DNA from 3 places in the Pseudodesulfovibrio piezophilus C1TLV30 genome. Region 3 is predicted to be linked to each of the others. Evidence: predicted binding sites of a transcription regulator. Region 3 holds the regulator's gene; each other region holds the start of a gene.

Evidence for each region. Region 3 encodes sigma-54, which starts transcription at its own class of promoters, with help from an activator protein. Its sites were predicted from a motif close to CTGGCACGGNNNNTGCTT; they were not measured.
Region 1: the regulator sigma-54 is predicted to act here: its motif matches at 3,556-3,573, upstream of BN4_RS12110 (flagellar hook protein FlgE).
Region 2: the regulator sigma-54 is predicted to act here: its motif matches at 3,477-3,494, upstream of gabT (4-aminobutyrate--2-oxoglutarate transaminase).

Annotation. Positions count from the first base shown of each region.
Region 1 covers NC_020409.1:2,571,670-2,577,667, reverse strand. The annotation lists gene BN4_RS12130 (HoxN/HupN/NixA family nickel/cobalt transporter) at 1-1,029, shown strand, start outside; gene BN4_RS12125 (glycosyltransferase family 4 protein) at 1,160-2,296, shown strand; gene BN4_RS12120 (Hpt domain-containing protein) at 2,373-2,717, shown strand; gene BN4_RS12115 (OmpH family outer membrane protein) at 2,798-3,340, opposite strand; gene BN4_RS12110 (flagellar hook protein FlgE) at 3,669-5,297, shown strand; gene BN4_RS12105 (tetratricopeptide repeat protein) at 5,527-5,998, shown strand, end outside.
Region 2 covers NC_020409.1:3,225,369-3,231,366, forward strand. The annotation lists gene BN4_RS14950 (branched-chain amino acid ABC transporter permease) at 1-784, opposite strand, end outside; gene BN4_RS14955 (ABC transporter substrate-binding protein) at 849-2,078, opposite strand; gene gabT (4-aminobutyrate--2-oxoglutarate transaminase) at 2,108-3,412, opposite strand; gene BN4_RS14965 (sigma 54-interacting transcriptional regulator) at 3,783-5,534, opposite strand; gene BN4_RS14970 (hypothetical protein) at 5,623-5,998, opposite strand, start outside.
Region 3 covers NC_020409.1:573,182-579,179, forward strand. The annotation lists gene BN4_RS02805 (PTS sugar transporter subunit IIB) at 1-6, opposite strand, end outside; gene BN4_RS02810 (PTS sugar transporter subunit IIA) at 14-454, opposite strand; gene rapZ (RNase adapter RapZ) at 457-1,338, opposite strand; gene BN4_RS02820 (PTS sugar transporter subunit IIA) at 1,358-1,807, opposite strand; gene hpf (ribosome hibernation-promoting factor, HPF/YfiA family) at 1,811-2,350, opposite strand; gene rpoN (RNA polymerase factor sigma-54) at 2,388-3,794, opposite strand; gene lptB (LPS export ABC transporter ATP-binding protein) at 4,037-4,762, opposite strand; gene BN4_RS02840 (LptA/OstA family protein) at 4,762-5,454, opposite strand; gene lptC (LPS export ABC transporter periplasmic protein LptC) at 5,626-5,998, opposite strand, start outside.

The DNA.
Region 1 (5,998 bases), 1.6 Mb from region 3:
CGCGTCGCGGTGTTTGACGAGGAATATTATACTGACATTTTGCTGCTCAAGGACGAAATACGTTTTGAAATCGACGGCATGGTGCAGGTCAGCCACGTTATTCGCCCTGCCAAAGACCATACATACTGGCAATTCATTGTTCCCGAGGCGGTTCACCTTTCTGTCTCCGGCACACCCGGAGATGTCCCGTCCCTCCCTGCCGTTTCTGCTGAAGAAGACAGCCCCGGCCCCATCGAACACCTGATGACCAGAGTCCGGGATATCCAGAAGATACTCACCCTGAAGCTCAACGGCTTTGGTATGGAGATTCGAAAGACGCCCATAGGCTCTGCTCTCTGGATGTTCCTCGGCTTTTCCTTCTTATACGGGATAGTCCACGCCATTGGCCCCGGACATGGAAAAACCGTTGTCTGCTCGTATTTTCTTTCCAACCCTGGCACGTTCCTTTCCGGTGCCATCATGGGCAACACCATCACTTTCGTCCATATGGGGTCTGCAGCCGTGGCCGTCGGTGCCGCATACCTTGTTTTCTCCACCGGCATGGGCGGGTTTGCCGCTGCCAGTCGAGCTCTTCAACCGGCCAGTTACGCTCTTCTTGGTATCATGGGACTCTGCCTGTTGATCAAGGCTGTCCGGGATATCTTCCGTGGGGGAATTCTCATGGAAGCACCATGCGGGACAGGAAAGAGTGACACTCCTGCCAAACCGCATTTGCGAAGTGTCCTGCTCGTCTCGTTCATCACCGGCTTGATCCCCTGCCCCGGCGCGGCAGTCATCCTCGCCTTTTCCATCGGACAGGATATTCTCTGGGCAGGCATGGGTGCCATAATCAGTATGGCCATAGGAATGGGACTGACCACCACACTCTTTGCCTGGGCCGCCGTGGCCGCACGAAGTGCCACGCTCACGGTCTCCGGGGTCAACCGAAAATTTTTCAATGTCCTTTACGCAGCCCTTTCCCTGTGTGGAGCGGCCGGGATCACACTTTTCGGCGCTGTCCTTTTCATGAGCTCCAATGTCTGGCATTGAGAGGCGTGATCCAAAGCACCACCCCGATCTTGGCCGGAGACCAAAAAACCGAAATCGCTCCGGCTGGTTTTTCACGAGAGATGATGGTAGGGGCTGAGAAACCTCGCCAACCCAGGCTAGAACATTTGCCATGAAAATTCTGCATATCATTACAGGCCTCGATGTCGGTGGCGCAGAGACAATGCTCTTCCGCCTCATGACAGGGATGGATCGTGAACGCTTTACATCCCGTGTGGTCAGCCTTCTTGACCCCGGTCCAATGGGAGACCGACTCCGCGAGGCCGGATTCATGGTCGAAGGACTGGGAATGAAACGCGGGATACCTTCTCCCATGGGATTGCTTCGTCTGATGCGTCTGATTCGCTCATGGCGGCCGGAGGTGATTCAAACATGGCTCTATCATGCAGATCTGGCAGGATTGATTGCCACGCGGCTGGCCTTTCCAAAAGGAAAACGTCCAAAAGTCGTTTGGAATATTCGATGCTCTTTCATGGCTCTGGATGAATACCGGCGCATGACCGGCATCACACTCAGGGCGTGTGCGGCATTGTCTTCATTCCCTGATGCGATCCTGACCAACTCCCACGAAGCCAGGCGATTTCACATGCAGTTGGGCTACACTCCTCGTCGCTTCGAAGTCATCCCCAATGGCTTTGACACCATAACCATGGCTCCTGATATCACAGCCTCGCCAAGCGTGAGGGCCGAATTATCCTTGAGCGACTCCACTCTCCTTGTCGGCAATGTCGCAAGGTTTGATACCATGAAGGATCAGCGAACCATGATCATGGCCGCAGGACGAGTTGTCGCGTCATGCGATGCCACTGTGCTGCTGATAGGACGCGGCATGGACCATGACAACCTCGAAGTTGCGGCATGGATAGCCGAAGCAGGACTTCCCCCAGATCGCGTTCGTCTGCTCGGCCAACGCCGGGATATCCCACGCCTGATGGCAGCCATGGATATCCATGTCTCATCATCCATTGGGGAGAGCTTTCCCAATGTCGTAGGAGAATCCATGGCATGTGGAACCGTGAATATCGTCACGGATGTGGGCGATTCGGCTCTCCTGGTAGGGAAAACAGGAACAGTCATTCCACCCTCTGATGCAGAGCAACTGGCTGAGGCCATTCTCCGCCTCTGCAGGCTGTCGCCCTCGGAGCGGGAGCGGCTCGGCAGGCGTGCCCGCGAACACATCGAAAAAAAATTCACTCTCTCCCATGTGGTCAGACATTATGAAGAAATATACGAAGAGCTTATTATATAACGTTATAACACTTCCATTGACCTAACAGGAATGATACCACTCAGGCATCCATACCAGACATTAAATGGAGAGCATAATGACTGACTCGATATTCGACTCACATCAATTTTTGCAAAGCCTTGCTGGCGATGAAGAACTTGCGCATGAACTGCTGGGCGCATTCATGGAAGACAGCCCTGAACGCAAGAAAGCACTGGCCCAGGCTCTGGATGAAAACGATGCAGAGAAAGCCTCCAAACTTGCACACTCGTTGAAAGGCATGTGTGGCGTGGTGAGAGCCAAGCCTCTTGTTGATGTCGCACTTCTCATGGAGAATTCAGCCAGAGAGAATGACCTGGAAACCACCAAAACGCACTTTTCCGAATTTACTGTCAAACTGGATAAAGCTCATGAAGAAATGAAGACTTTCAGCCAAGGCTGATTTTCTCCTTCCCGATGAAATAAAAGGCCTGTTCGCATTGCGAACAGGCCTTTTATTTCATAATCCGAATGAGGCAGAAACTATTCTTTGCCTTCTTCCTTGGCAGGAGCTTCGGGAGCAGGAGTTGCTGCCTCAGGAGCAGCCGGAGCTTCAGGCTTGGAGAAGTCCAGTTCGAGCTTATCCATGGCGGCAACGATATCGTCGGTAATATCAACGGTGTCAGCTGCAGAAACGACAGATTCCTTGGTCAGAATCAGGGTCAGCCCTTTTTCCGTGCGGTAGTTCTCAAGCACTTCTTTGAACTTGGCATCGATCAGTGCAACAATACGCTGCTGTTCGCCGTTCATGACGCCCTGCAAATCGCCCATGGCAGCCTTGTAAGCGGCTACGTTTTCATCATTCTGTTCCGCCTGCATAGCCTTATAAGCGGCTTCAGCCTTTTTCTGGAGAGGTGCGCCAAGTTCCTGAAGGTAGGTCATGGCCTTGGCTGCTGCCTGGTTCTTTTGAAAGGCTGCGGCTTCGTCGACCACGCCAATGGTGATGCTTGCGGACTGCTGATTGCAACCGGCAAGAAGCATGAGGCCGAGCAAAGTTGCTCCAAGCAGGGTAGTGATCCGCTTCATATCATAATCTCCGTTCGTTACTGGTTTCATGTCACAGGACTCAAAGTCGGGGCAACCCTACCCATGCTTCGGGTACATGGCAAGAAAGAATGGATGCAAAGAGGCACTCTCTCGCACAGGATCTTTTTTCCCGAATTTCTCTTAAAACAGGCTACAGGGAATATATTCCATTAACTTTTCTTAATAAAACAAGCTTTTTGCCAAGATTTTTTTATCTGGCACATAGATTGCTTTTTACACACCGAGAAGGAATCGGGAAATATTTGCCGGGATTGGTCTCCCGGACGTTCCCAACCAGATCCGGGTTAAGGCCGGATTGGAGGCAGGTATGAGTTTTTCCAGTTTGTATATAGGCGCAACAGGTGTCATTGCCCATGGCGACCGTATGCAGGTCGTCAGTAACAACCTCGCCAATGTCGACACAATCGGATACAAGAAATCCGATGCCCTCTTCGCTGATCTGATCAGCAAACAGATGGCAGGAGGCGGAGCAGAGTATCAATCCGGTGCCAAGTATGCGAGCCAGATAGGCATGGGCGTGGGCATGGGAGAAATTCGCAATGTCTTCGAAGAAGGCGCGCTCGAAAGCTCGAACACGGTCACTGACCTCGCCATCACAGGCAATGGATTCTTCGGAATTCGCGATGCAAACGGAACCGGAAGCAGTTCTGACTCTTCCTATTATACTCGGGCAGGGGCATTCCGCTTTGACAATGAAGCATACCTCGTCAATCCACAGGGATATCGTCTGCAAGGGTATGCCGTTGACAGGGAAACCGGAGAAGTGGCGGCAGCAGCTTCGGACGTGCAACTCCCCTATGAGGATATTGTTGTCGATGGTGTAGCGACCCGGTTGATCAGGTCCGAACCTCTGGCCACATCCAGCGTCCAGATGGTTACCAACCTTGATGCAATGGCTGGCGATACATACAGCAGCTCCAGCAACCCCTTTTTCGCCATGCTCGAAGCATACGACGCCAGTAGTAATGAAAATGCCTCATCTCCTTTCGGCAATAACCTGCCCGCCTATTCAACGAGTTTGAATGTCTATGACGAAGACGGGAATGAACAGGATATGACAATCTACTTCGACCCGGTGGACTCCAATGCAATCTCCAATGCCTCCTCCGGTTTCACCTATTGGGAATATCTGATCGCCATGCCCGCATCTTCTGACGGTTCCAGCGCATATGGGACTTCGGCAGCCGGACTGGCAGGACTCGGTATTCTGACTTTCAACGCATCCGGCGAGTTGGTGGACCATTCGGCATTTGCACTGAATGCTTCCAGCGGGGCCGGCGGCAAGAGCCTGTCTTCCTGGGGGCAGGCCAGCTTCAGTGAAGACGGCAGACCAGAATTCGACTACACTTTTGGAAGCGAAGGCGCGGCCATTGGAGCTGCTCAGACTATCGCCTACGACTTTGGTCTTTCATCCAGTACCGGAACCTGGACATCGGGAGCCGGAGGGGCCGCGTCCGTCGGGACGAATACGGCAGCCCTCGCAGGAATGGCCAATCTGGCAGAACGGGATGCGCGATCTACAACGGATTATGACTCCGGGTCCGTGACCCTGTACCAAGACCAGAACGGATATTCATGGGGATACCTCGAAACCACGAGCGTGGATCGAGAAGGATTTCTGACAGGCCATTTTACCAATGGACAATCAGAAGAATTTTATCAGATCGCCATGTATCGCTTCAATAGTGAATGGGGTCTTCGTCGTGCCGGTTCCACCAACTTTCTGGCCACCGATGCCTCCGGTGACCCAATTGAAGGTGTCGCCAATGAAAACGGCCGTGGCACCATGCAGCAAAATTATCTGGAAACGAGCAATGTGGACCTGGCGGAAGAGTTCGCGACCATGATTATCACCCAACGCGGATACCAGGCAAACACCAAGGTCATCACCACTTCCGATTCCTTGCTTAACACCACAATCAGCATCAAACGATAGCCAGAGGCAGACGCAAGCACAGGGAGTCGTGGATGACGGTCACCCCCCATGGCTCCCTTCTTGAGCTGACTAGAGACTTTCCGATACTCTATCGAATAGACACTCTGACATGGTGAGCGACATCCATTCCAGCTGAAAAGGGGAAGGGAATCACGACCCACCGACTTGTCTTCAAGCATCAAAACGGATAGGGGACACACTCAATGCCGGAAAGCAAAGGAGCCCGTCCGTGACCGATATATTCCCACGTTCCGCCAAGGAAATCCTGAACGCTGTCAAGGAAGTGGAAAAAGACGCGGCAGGAGCAGCCGAAGCCTTGTACATGGCCGCAATGCTGGCCGAAACGCCCTTGCCCTATGATTTTGCCCTGTCAGTGGAAGGGACACCGCATAATCCTTCTCTCATCAATCCGGCTGCGGCCTTTTTCGCCGCCACAGTAACCATTAATCCACTGATCACACGACATCTGATCAAAATCGATGCAGATGAACAGATATTCCAACTTCACGAAGATGTCCGGCATGTCCTGCATGAAGCAATGACGTCTCAGGAACGTATTCAATGGGCAAGCAGGGCTATTTACGCCCTCAACCTCGTCCTTCCCGATGCAGAACCAGCCAATTGGCCGACAGTTGAGTGGCTCATGCCCCATGTCATGGCCTGCCGCACACTAGTCACGGATCTCGGAATCACAAGCGCGG
Region 2 (5,998 bases), 990 kb from region 3:
CGATGGACTCGACCAGTCCGACTATGACGCCGCCGATGAGTGCTCCCCAGATAGACCCTAGACCGCCGAGAACGACGATGACGAATGATTTGACGTCAAAAGGAATACCTACTGTGGGATACACGTTGTAAAAGGGGGTCATAACGGCCCCTGCAATCCCGGCAACGGCCGTGCCGATGCCGAATGCGACGTTGAAAATTTTCCACTGATTGATGCCCATCAAGCTGGCTGCATCGCGATCCAGGCTTGTGGCCCGGATAGCGCGCCCCATGCGGGTTTTCTGAAGAAACCAGGCGAGTCCGCCAGCCGTGGCGACTGCCGTGGCAGCACCATAGAGTTTTGGTACGGAGATGAATATTTCGCCAAAGCTGAGCATCTGTCCCTTGAGAGGGTTGGGTGCCAGCGCCCTGTAATCGGGGCCGAAAAGCAGCAGGGCGAGGTTGTCCAAAACATACCACATGCCTGTAGTGACCACGATGACGGTTATCGGTTCGCGAACATCACGTTCTGCAATGAAGATGGGGCGGATGAGCAGGTTCTGCATCAGGTACCCGAACATGAACATGATTGGAACAATGATGACCATTGCCAGATAGGGATGCAGTCCGGTCAGAGAAACGACCCAGTACGAGACGAACATGCCGACCATGATGAAGGAGCCGTGCGCAAAGTTGATGACTTTGAGGACGCCGAAGATGAGGGTCAGACCCAAAGCGACCAAGCCGTATATAAGACCCATGAGTACACCATTGATGCAATCCTGGGCGAAGAAAACCAAGTCCATGAAAGACTCCCGCTGGTTGACGGATCAGGGCTTCGTCCGAAGCCCTGATCCGTATGGATTGACTTTATTTTGTGGGCATGGGGAAGACAGGGGAGTAACCGGCACGGCGTGCAGCCTTGGGCCACACGGTGATCCGCTCAAGCCCTTTTCCGATGTCATTGATCTGGACAACGGCCAGCGCGGCGTTTTCATTCTGACCGGTTTCATCGAATTTCACGGAATCATAGGTCACGATCATACCACGGCCTGTTTTGTAGTCGGTTTCCGCCAGAGCTTTGCGAATTGCATCAGGCTCCAGGGATCCGGCCCGTTCCAGGGCATCGGCCAGCATGTACATGGAGATATAGGCATCCACGGCTTCACCTGTCAGGTTGTTGCCGTAGCGTTCCTTGTATTTGGCATTAACTTCCTTTGCCCCAGCTTTGTTGACGTCGGCTTCCCATTCGACAATATCGAAGATGTATTTGGCATTGTCGCCGCAGCCAGACATGAAGGTCGGGTCGGCATGCCCTCCTCCGGAACCGATGATCACCTTGGGGCTGACTTTGTAGTCCGCCAGGGTGTTGGTCAGGAGGATGGCGTCTGCAGCGTTGGAGACCAGCATCAGAACATCGGGATGGGCGCGACGGATCTTGTTGACGACCGGAGTCAGGTCTGTGGCGGAAGAAGGATACGGTTCATCCAGGACCACTTTGTAGCCGGAGGCTTCGGCAAGCTTTCTCCACTGGGAAGCAAAACCGGTCCCCCAGTCGCCGTTTTCGTAAACAAAGGCCACGGTGGACAGCTTCTCGCCAAATTCCTTTTCCATGTCCTTGAGGAAAGCGAACTGATCGCGGGTCCACCAGGAATCCTTGGCAGCAATCCTGAAGACGTTCTTGAATCCTCGCTCCGTGATGGTATCGCGGACGGATACGGGCACGATGTAGGGGATGCCATATCGTTCGGCAACAGCTGTGGACGGGTAGGTGACGCCGGAGTTCCATGCGCCAGTGAGGACATGGACATTTTCCGTGTTGATGAAGCGCTCGGCCTCTGTCACGCCGACATTGGGGTCGGACTTGGAATCAGCATAAAGCAATTCGATTTTGGCTCCGCCCAGGGATTTGATACCCCCGGCAGCGTTGATTTCCTCAACAGCCATTTCCCGAGCTTGTTTTCCCTGCTGGCCGACCGACGCGGAGGGACCGGACAAGGGAAGGATGTTTCCAACTTTGACAGTGGTTTGGGCAAAAGCCAGTGACGGCAGGACCAGGCTCATTGCAAGCCCCAGTACCAGCAAGTAAATCCGTTTCATTCTCTCTCTCCTGATAGCTAAACGTTTACTTATTTAGAAATTGCTACGAATCCCTCTTCCATGATGGAGAGGGCTTTTTCCACTTGTTCCTCGGTGATGACCAAGGGCATCAGGGTGCGGATGACGTTCCCGTAGTTGCCGCATGAAAGGAGAATCAAGCCTCTCTCCAGGCAGTATGCGACCAGTTCACGGGTCTTGTCCGCAGCGGGTTCTTTGGTTTCTCTTGAGTGGACCAGCTCCAGTGCGAGCATGGGACCCTTGCCACGCACATCGCCGATGATGGGGAACTTGTCCATCAGTCCTTCGAATTTGGTGCGGAGGGTTTCTCCCAGTTTTTCAGCAACGGCCAGGAGGTTGTCTTCCTCAATGGTTTCAATGGCAGCCAGCGAGGCTGCTGCGCACACAGGGTTGCCACCGTACGTGCCTCCCAGCCCCCCAACCTGCGGAGCATCCATCAGCTCAGCTTTGCCGACCACGGCGGATATTGGCATGCCACCGCCCATTGATTTGGCCACGGTGGTCAGGTCAGGAACAACACCCCAATGTTCCATGGCGAGCATCCGTCCGGTGCGACCAAAGCCACTTTGGATTTCATCAGCGATGAATACGATGTCGTTTTCTTCGCAGATAGCTTTGAGTTTGGCGTAGTATTCCTTGGGAGGAGTAATGAATCCGCCTTCGCCAGAGACCGGTTCGACAATCAGGCAGGCAATATTTTCGGGGGCAGATTGGCCGATAAACATTTTGCTCAGGGCGTCTGCACATCCCACATCGCAGGAAGGGTATTCCCGACCGATGGGGCAGCGATAACAGTAGGCGTGGGGAATCCGGTATATCTCGGGGGCAAAGGGACCAAATCCGAACTTGTATGGCTTGACCTTACTGGTCAGGGACATGGTGAGCAGTGTGCGGCCGTGAAATGAGTTTTCGAAGACCACAACACCCTGCTTGCCCGTGGCTTTTCGCGATATCTTGATCGCATTTTCCACTGCTTCGGCCCCACTATTGAAAAGGGCTGCCCGCTTCTCGAAATTACCTGGCGCTATCTTGATAAGCTTCTCGGCAAGGGAAATATACCCTTCATACATGACGATATGAAAGCAGGAGTGGAGCAGTTTGTCCGCCTGCTCCTTGATCGCGGCAACGACTCGGGGGCTGTTGTGTCCGATGTTGACAACACCAATTCCTCCGGCGAAATCGATATATTCACGCCCTTCGATATCCGTAATTACCGCCCCTTCGGCCTTGGCTGCGATAATCTTTGTGGCGTTGAATACTCCTGGAGGGACTGCCTTTGCACGTCTTGACAAAACGTCTTGCGATGATTGTGTCATGTGAATTCCTTTCTCGAATATTGAAATTAACGATGGTTTTGTTCTGTCACCAATATGTTTCAGAGAGCAAAGGGTGTGCCTTGGAATATTTATTGTTATATTATGGTGATTTATAAGAGAATGTCTTTGGGTTTCCTTTTAACGCGATTCGTTAGTGAATCGGAAATGGGGAATTTTTGCTTAAAAGGTGATTCATGTATGAATCACTGGCGTCGTTTAAGACAAGAATGGTTGATTTGTTGAGAGAGTGTCCAGATTCAAATACGGAATATTTATACTTTATATATAATAATTTCAGCTAGTTGATCAGTTTTTATAAAATATTGACTGGGGTTTTTTAGGGTGATTCATAAATGAATCAAAATGCAGGTCAGGCGTTTTCTTTTGGAGGGCGGATACCGTGTTTCTTCAACTTGCGAACTACGGTGGGTTGACTGACGCCGAGGTAGGAGGCCATTTCCCGAGTACCGGAACAAAAGGTTCTCACTTTGGCGAGCATTTTACGTTCGACTGAGTCTATGGCCTGGGGCAAGGTGATATTTTCCGTTTCCTTGGGAATGGAAGAGTCTGTCTTGAGCAGATCGAAGAGAAATTCATCCAGGATCGGTTCATCACTCATCACCACGCCTTTACGAATAAGTCCCTTCAATTCACGTACATTACCGGGAAAAGGGTAGCGCTGTAGCTGATCAAAGAGTTTTGGGGTGATGCGTTTATCCGTGCTGTATTTCGTATTGCATTGCCGGAGAATCATAGCGACCAGTTCAAAGAGGTCTTCGGGGCGTTCTCGCAGGGGAGGGATGGAGACAGTGAAGGTGTTGAGCCGATAGAGGAGGTCTTTGCGGAAGCGTTTGGACAGGACCATGGCGTCGAGGTCCCTGTTGGTCGCGGCAATGATGTTGCATTTGAGTTGCTTGGGTTTACTCGCTCCCAGTGGAAAATATTCGCGTTCATCAAGACATTTGAGCAGTTTTGCCTGGCTTGCCAAGGGGGTTTCCCCCACTTCATCGAGAAACAGAGTGCCATCTTCCGCGAGTTCGATGAGACCGACTCGTCCTGTCTCCACCGCACCGGTGAAAGCGCCTTTTTGATACCCGAACAGTTCGGCTTCGAAAAGCGAATCTGGCAGGGCGGCACAGTTGACGGAGATGAATGGTTTCTGTTTGTTGGGACCACTTTTATGAATGAATTTCGCCAGTAACCCTTTCCCTGTGCCGGATTCGCCAAGCAATAACAGAGTTGTCGCTTCCAGTTTGGAGAGTCGTAAACAGGTGCTCAAAACCTGACGCATGGACTTTGATTCGGCAACCACGCCGCCATGGCGGAATTCAAGCATGGTCAGGTCGTCCAATTCTTCCCGCACCTTGGCCTGGAGTCGCCGGGCTTGTTCCAGATTTTCACGCAACATGTTCAGATCCGTGATGTCACGCTCGTTGACCACGACCAGAAAGAGGTTGCCATGATCATCAAATGCAGGGGTTCCGGTGACCAGAAGTTGTTTTCCAGTGCTTTTGATATGTTGAATGATCGTATGCTGCTGGCCTGTTTCCATGACATGCAGGGTTACAGCATCATCTATGATACCGTCATCAAGCATGACCTTGACGTTCTTTCCGATGAGCGTGGAGCCATCGATGGCATTGAGCCGTTTGGATGCCTTGTTGATATCGAGAATGGTTCCGTTGCCATCCGTGACCCATATCCCATCGCTGGAGGACTGAAAGATTGTCTGAAGCTGGCGAGCCATGTTCTGATAGGTGACCAGGTTGCATGCCAGTTCTTCATATCGCTCCGGGCGTTGCAGGCTGATGACGGCCCCTGCGAGTCTCTCCTCGATCATCAGCGGTGTGATTTCGTAGAAAAGTTCCTTGCCCTTTGCCACGATACGCCCTTCTCCATGCTTGAACTCGTTTCCGATCAATGCTTCACGGACTTTGGGTGTTGCGAGGGGCAGGAGTGTCTCGCTGTCATGCCCGATATATTCGGCTTCTGCACGTCCCCGTGCCTGAAGGAATTGAGTCGCTGGTTTATTGAGGTAGATGACGCGACAGTCCAGATCGACAGCCACCACAGCATAGCTGACGGCATCCAGTATGGCGAAGAGATTTACGTTTATGGTCATGCGGCTTCATAGCAAAGACGCGACCTAAAGGGAATGGTGGAAGGAGGGAGGATGCTGTCTGCGGGTTTTCAGTGCTGCATCATGAGCATCAATACTTTTTCAGCATGTCTTTGGAGAGCAGATGTCTGTCTTCGTTTGCAGTTCCGGGGTGGGTCAGAAGCACGGGCTGGCTGTTCCGACGTATCAGTTTGATTCTGTCCTGCAGAATGACCGGGACCGAATCGGCAAGCGGGTTCCCATTTTCATCCAGAATCATTCGAGCTGTGCAGAGGCGTGTGATTTCTCCACTCTGCATCACGGTTCCAGCCGGTCCCAGGTGGTGCCAGCCCCTGTAGCGGCCATCGTTGCCCATCATGCGAAGACCGACTCCGGCTAAAGCGCCAACAACGCCATCGCCGGTTCCGCCGTGTTCCGTCAGGTGAACCGAGAGTTGTTTCGCCAGCGCATAGGCTAATTTCTTGTTG
Region 3 (5,998 bases):
TGTCACGGCCAACCTATTTCTTTGTTTTCTTCCGCAGCATGGCTCCTGCGACTTTTATGCCTTGTATTCCTGCAGCCTTAGCTTTTTCTGCAACAGCATCTATTTCCATCTTTCGAGACTGCAACGTTGCAACAAGCATGGGCAAATTAACACCAGTAATAACTTCGAGATTCTCTGATTTCATGAGTGAAAGACTCATGGTTGTTGGAGACCCGCCAAAAAGATCTGTGAGTGCCACAACTCCTTTTCCTGTTTCAACAGATCGGATAGCTCTCCGGATTGAGTCCATTGTTTCATCAACCCCTAAATTCACGTCAACTCCAACAGCCTGGCAATTCATTTGGGGGCCTAAAACAGTTATCGCAGCTTCAAGGAGCGTCTTACCAAACACTCCATGCGTGACAAGCACCACTCCGACTTCTGAAGTTCTCTTATTTCCAGATGTAGCAATCATTTTTATCCCAGTTCCATGTGTCTATGTTCAATAGTCACTGCATATCCCTTTTTTTTCAAGGTCGCCAGCAATGACTCTGCCACGGAAACCGACCGATGCCGCCCTCCTGTGCAACCAAGAGAGAGCGTAATTCTATATCGTCCTTCATCGGCATAGAGAGGGAGCATGTATGTTACAAAATCTTGAAATTTACTATTGAAATCGCTCCCGACTTGACTCTCAAGTACATAACTTTGAATAGACTTATCCAGCCCGGAAAGTGGTTTTAAGTTTTTATCGAAATATGGATTAGGCAAAAAACGCAAATCAAAAACGAAATCAGCTTCAGTGGGAACGCCATACTTAAAACCGAAAGAGATGATGTGAACACGCATACCCCGGCCAAGCTCTTCAATAGCTGTCCACTTTGTCTGCAAAACTCTTCTCAAATCATGCACAGAGTAGTCAGTTGTATCCAAAACGAGATCAGCTTTGCTTCGAATAGGTTCAAGAAGACTTCGTTCTTTCTCCAAAGCTTTATCAAGGCCAAGGGATTGACTTTCCAAAGGGTGGAGCCGTCTGGTAGTGGCATATCGTCGAACAAGTTCCGGCTGTTTTGCCTCCAAGAAAAGAACTTGAGGAACAATTCCCATTGCAGCCAACTCTTTGAGCGCATGATTCCAACCATCATTGAACTCAAGTTGCCGCATATCCATCCCAAGAGCCAACCCTCGGTATTTTGAATCCTGCTTTAAAATTAATTCAGCAATTTTAGCAGACATACTCGAAGGAAGCCCATCAATACAGAAAAAACCCAAATCTTCGAAGACCTTGAGTGCTGTACTTTTGCCGGAACCAGAAATACCTGTAACGACAACAACGGGAAAAGAATTGTGGGAAATCAAGAAATCATCCTAAAAGACCTTAAACATCTTGGAGAAGTTGCCATAACTCATCATGAGATTCAGTCTCAATAAAACGTTTTCGAAAAGCCTCATCCTTAAGAATGCGTGAGATTTGGGCCAATATACGAAGGTGCATACCAGCACTATTCTCAGGTGCAAGAACAAGGAAAAAGATTGAGCATGGCTTATGATCAAGGGCTTCAAATTCGACCCCTTGGAGACTTCGTCCCACAGCGATAACAACCTTCTCGATATTTTCAAGTTTGCCGTGAGGAATGGCTATCCCGTCACCAATGCCGGTTGTTCCCAGGCTCTCACGTTCAAGAAGGACACGAACCGCTTGGTCCGTGTCCATCTCAGGATATGCTTCGCCAATAGGGGCGAGAAGTTCTGTCAAAGCCTCAGATTTTGTATCAGAGGCGAGATTGAAAAGAACGAAATTCTTTTCTAAATAATCACCGAGTTTCATAATTTAATTACCAGGGTCGATTAATCCGTAATCGCCATTCTTTCGCTTATAAATTACATTAACATCCTCAGTTTCCGCATTCAGAAAAACGAGGAATTCATTATCAAACGTGTTTAATTGCTCCGCAGCCTCATCTATTGACATTGGCTTTGCTTCGTAACTATCAGTGCCAACAATTGTAGGTATATGTTCTCCTGTCACATCGTCATATGAAAAGAAGTTCATTTGAACCTTATTGCCACGAGCCTGCTTGCTTCTATTCTTGACCTTTTCACGCATTCTACGCAGTTGAGCCTCAAGCTTATCCAAAACCATGTCAATGGTAGAATACATATCTTCTGAATCTTCATATGCAGAGATATGAATGTTGTCAGCATTCAAAATAACATCAGCCTTGTGCCGAAACTTTTCTACTAAAAGATTGACTTGGAGATCTGCTTCGGAGTCGGGAACGAACTTACCTATCTTTTCAAATCTCTTTTGTGCATAACCCTTCAAATGGTCAGACGGCTCAAAATTCTTGAAAGTGAAGCTTATGTTCATACACTACCTCCTGTTCAAAAGGTGAAAGAAACTGAACTTAGAAATATTGTTTACGCTTTGAAGAAGATGCAATTCCCATTGCTGAACGGTACTTGGCAACAGTACGTCGAGCTATATTAACATCAAGCTCATCCTTAAGAATTTCACCAATTTTTTCATCACTTAACGGTCTTTTAGTATCTTCGTTCGCTATCATTTTTTTGATGAGTGCCTTAACACTTTCTGAACCGACTTGCGAACCATCATTCAAATCCAATGCGCTGTTGAAGAAAAATTTCAACTCAAAGATACCATGAGGAGTCGAAACATATTTACTTGTGGTAATCCGACTCACGGTGGATTCATGCATTTCGATATCTTCAGCAACTTCCTTAAGAATTAAAGGCCTGAGTTTTGTAACTCCTTCTTCAAAAAAACCTCTTTGAAATCGTACGATGCTGTCGACTACTTTATACAACGTTCTCTGCCTCTGGTACAGACTTTTCATCAACCACGCGGCAGAACGCATCTTTTCCTGAAAATAATCTTTTTCCTTATCCGCAACATCCCGCATAGTGTCCATGTAAAATGAATTCATCTGCAATCGAGGCATCCCATCCTCATTAAGGATAATCACAAATTCATCACCGTACTTGTATACAAAGACATCAGGACTTACATAGTGAGGTTCTGTACTGGAAAAATTGGTCCCAGGCATAGGATCCAACGTCTGCATTAAATCAAGATAACTCTTGAGGTCTTCCATGGAAATTTTAAATTTCCTAGCTAAGGGCTTATAACGGTTTTTTTCGAGATCTTCCAGATGGTCCTTAACCAAGGAGAACAGAATAGGATCATCAAGCCCTAAAACATCCATTTGCACGAGAAGACATTCTTGTGGCGTTCGAGCAGCCACACCAACAGGGTCCAACCGCTGGAGTCGCAAAATCACAGCTTCAATTTCTTCATCCGAAGCATCGACCATGCTCATAATTTCTTCATTAGTGGCCTGAAGATAGCCATTATGGTCAAGATTACCGATAATGATTTCACCGATAGCAATTTCTGATTCTGAGAAATTAGACAATCTCATTTGCCAGCTCATATGCCCATCCAGTGAGGGTTTTGAGGCAAGCCGAGCCTCAAAAGAAAGTCCTTCTTCAGGTACCTCGGAATCACGTGCCGACGCCTGCTTAGAAGTACTTGAGAATTCTCCCAAATAATTTTCCCAATCAGCTGTCCGCACAAGCTCTTCTTCTGCTTGAGATTCAGTTAACTCCTCTTTCTCTCGGATTTCTGTCTCAATTTCTGTTTCTTCCAGAAAAGGGTTTTCCAGAAGTTCCTGTTGAACAGTTTCCAAAAGCTCAAGGCGAGAAAGTTGCAACAGCTTTATGGCCTGCTGCAACTGGGGAGTCATGACCAGTTGCTGAGAAAGCTTGAGTTGTTGTCTGAGTTCAAGTCCCATATTATGAAGCCTTAAAGACTAAACAAGATCTATATTTCAAGTTATATTCTTCTACATTAATAGTTTTTTTACTACATCTCGCTGCTACTATGCCACAGCGAAAATCTGTAAGCAAGCCATTCCTTGAGTAATATATTGTAACTATTGGATTAATGAGAAAGAGAAAATGATATGAAAGAAGTGTACCAATGTTTACGGTATGTGTAAATCATCAATGAGTTGAAAGGCACAAAAAAAAGAAATCAAAGACGAAAATCCTCACCGAGATAGATTTGACGAGCTCGACTGTCTTGCACGATAATATCTGGAGTCCCTTCGAGAATAACAGTCCCCTCGTAGACAAGATATGCTCTATCACAAATATTCAATGTTTCTCTAACATTATGATCAGAAATAAGAATCCCTATCCCCATGCTTTTCAGAACGGAAATGATATCCTGAATATCAATAACAGCAATAGGGTCAACACCGGCAAAAGGCTCATCCAACAAAATAAATTTCGGATCCATTATGAGCGCTCTTGCAATTTCCAAGCGACGTCTTTCCCCTCCTGAAAGAAACATGGCTGCTTGATCCGCAAGTTTGCTGATAGTGAACATCTCCATCAACTCTTCAGCTCTTTTTTTCTGAGCCTTGGAACTCAAAGACGTCTGTTCAAGTATTATTTCGAGATTCTGACGAACTGATAGTTTTTTAAAAATAGAATTTTCCTGAGGAAGATAACTCACCCCAAGCCGAGCCCGCTCATGCAAAGGTTTATTCGTCAGAGCTTTCCCCGACAAAGAAACCTGCCCAGTATTTGGCTTAACAATCCCAACAAGCATATAAAAAGTAGTTGTTTTACCTGCACCATTTGGCCCAAGCAATCCAACGACTTCTTGTGGATTCAGTTCCAGATTTATGCCGTGTACAACTTCCTTTTGGCCGTACCTTTTGGACAGATTTGTTGCTATCAAACCATCAGACATTATTGCACCTTGACACTGTCAGGGGTCATAAAAACAGCCTGTACTCTCTTGCCATTTCCACCAACAACCTCACTTCGATTTTCCTTGGCGTAAAAATTAATGACGTCACCTGTTAAACTGTTAGGACCATCCTGTAATTGAGGATTATCTTCCATCCGAAGCACTTGACGACTGACAAAATAAATCAACTTGCCACATGATCCTCGTGAACGCCCTTTTTGGGCTTTCACACTCCCTTCTGCTACGATTTTATCAATACTGTCAGCCGAAAATTTTTTATCAGAGCTCGAAGCAAGGTATGCAGACAATTTATGGGCCCAAAGAGTTAAATCACCATGTTCAGCAACGACATTTCCAACAAAAGAAACCATCTTCCCACTCTCATCATAAATCATGCGTTCTGAAGATATCTTGATAGGAACTCTTCCCGGAGTGACACCAAATGCACTTGGTGAAAAAGGAGCTTCTGCTTGAACGTCGGCCTTGACTTCACCTTCCCCACTGGGAGGTAAAGGTATTGAAGAAACTACGATATCTTTCTCATTTTCCTGCTTCATCTGGGCCGGTGCCAAAAAACGCATATGAGAATATCCAAGAGCATCCTTCTCGTCATGTGCGGTGGCATTGAGGTCGAAGACGGCCCCCCAATTCCCTTCAACAAAATCAACTTTGACTTTCTGTCCTTTTAACAAGGTGACTCTGTGTTTACTCTGAGCAGTTCTCTTGGCTCGAACATTCAAATTCTGAGTGGCTTCACGGATTTCCCCCCACCCATCGGCGTAAACCGAAGATGCAGCAACCATGATGCAGACACAAAAAATTATGGAGAGGGAAATACGTTTCATAGAAAACACACCATATCTCTATTTATTAAGGGACATACCACTATATTTTTGGGGAGAGAATAAGGCCTCGACCCCGCCAGCTGCGATGAGTTCGCGACTAATCAGATCAATTTCAACGGCTGCACCAGTCAATGTCATATCAGGTCTACGAACAATGACGCCACCTTTAAGGTAGACCTTATGCATGGCACCAACATAATCGAGATGTTGAGCAAGCAATTCAATATCACCAAACCGGCCCGTCACATTATCATATAAGGTCAGATTATCATTGGATTGATCAACATCGCCAAGATCAGCCTTGACATAGACTTCTTGTCGATCTTCGCCATAAAAAGCTGTCAATTGGGGATGCTCAACGCCAATGAGTTTTCTTTCCTGATTGTACTGA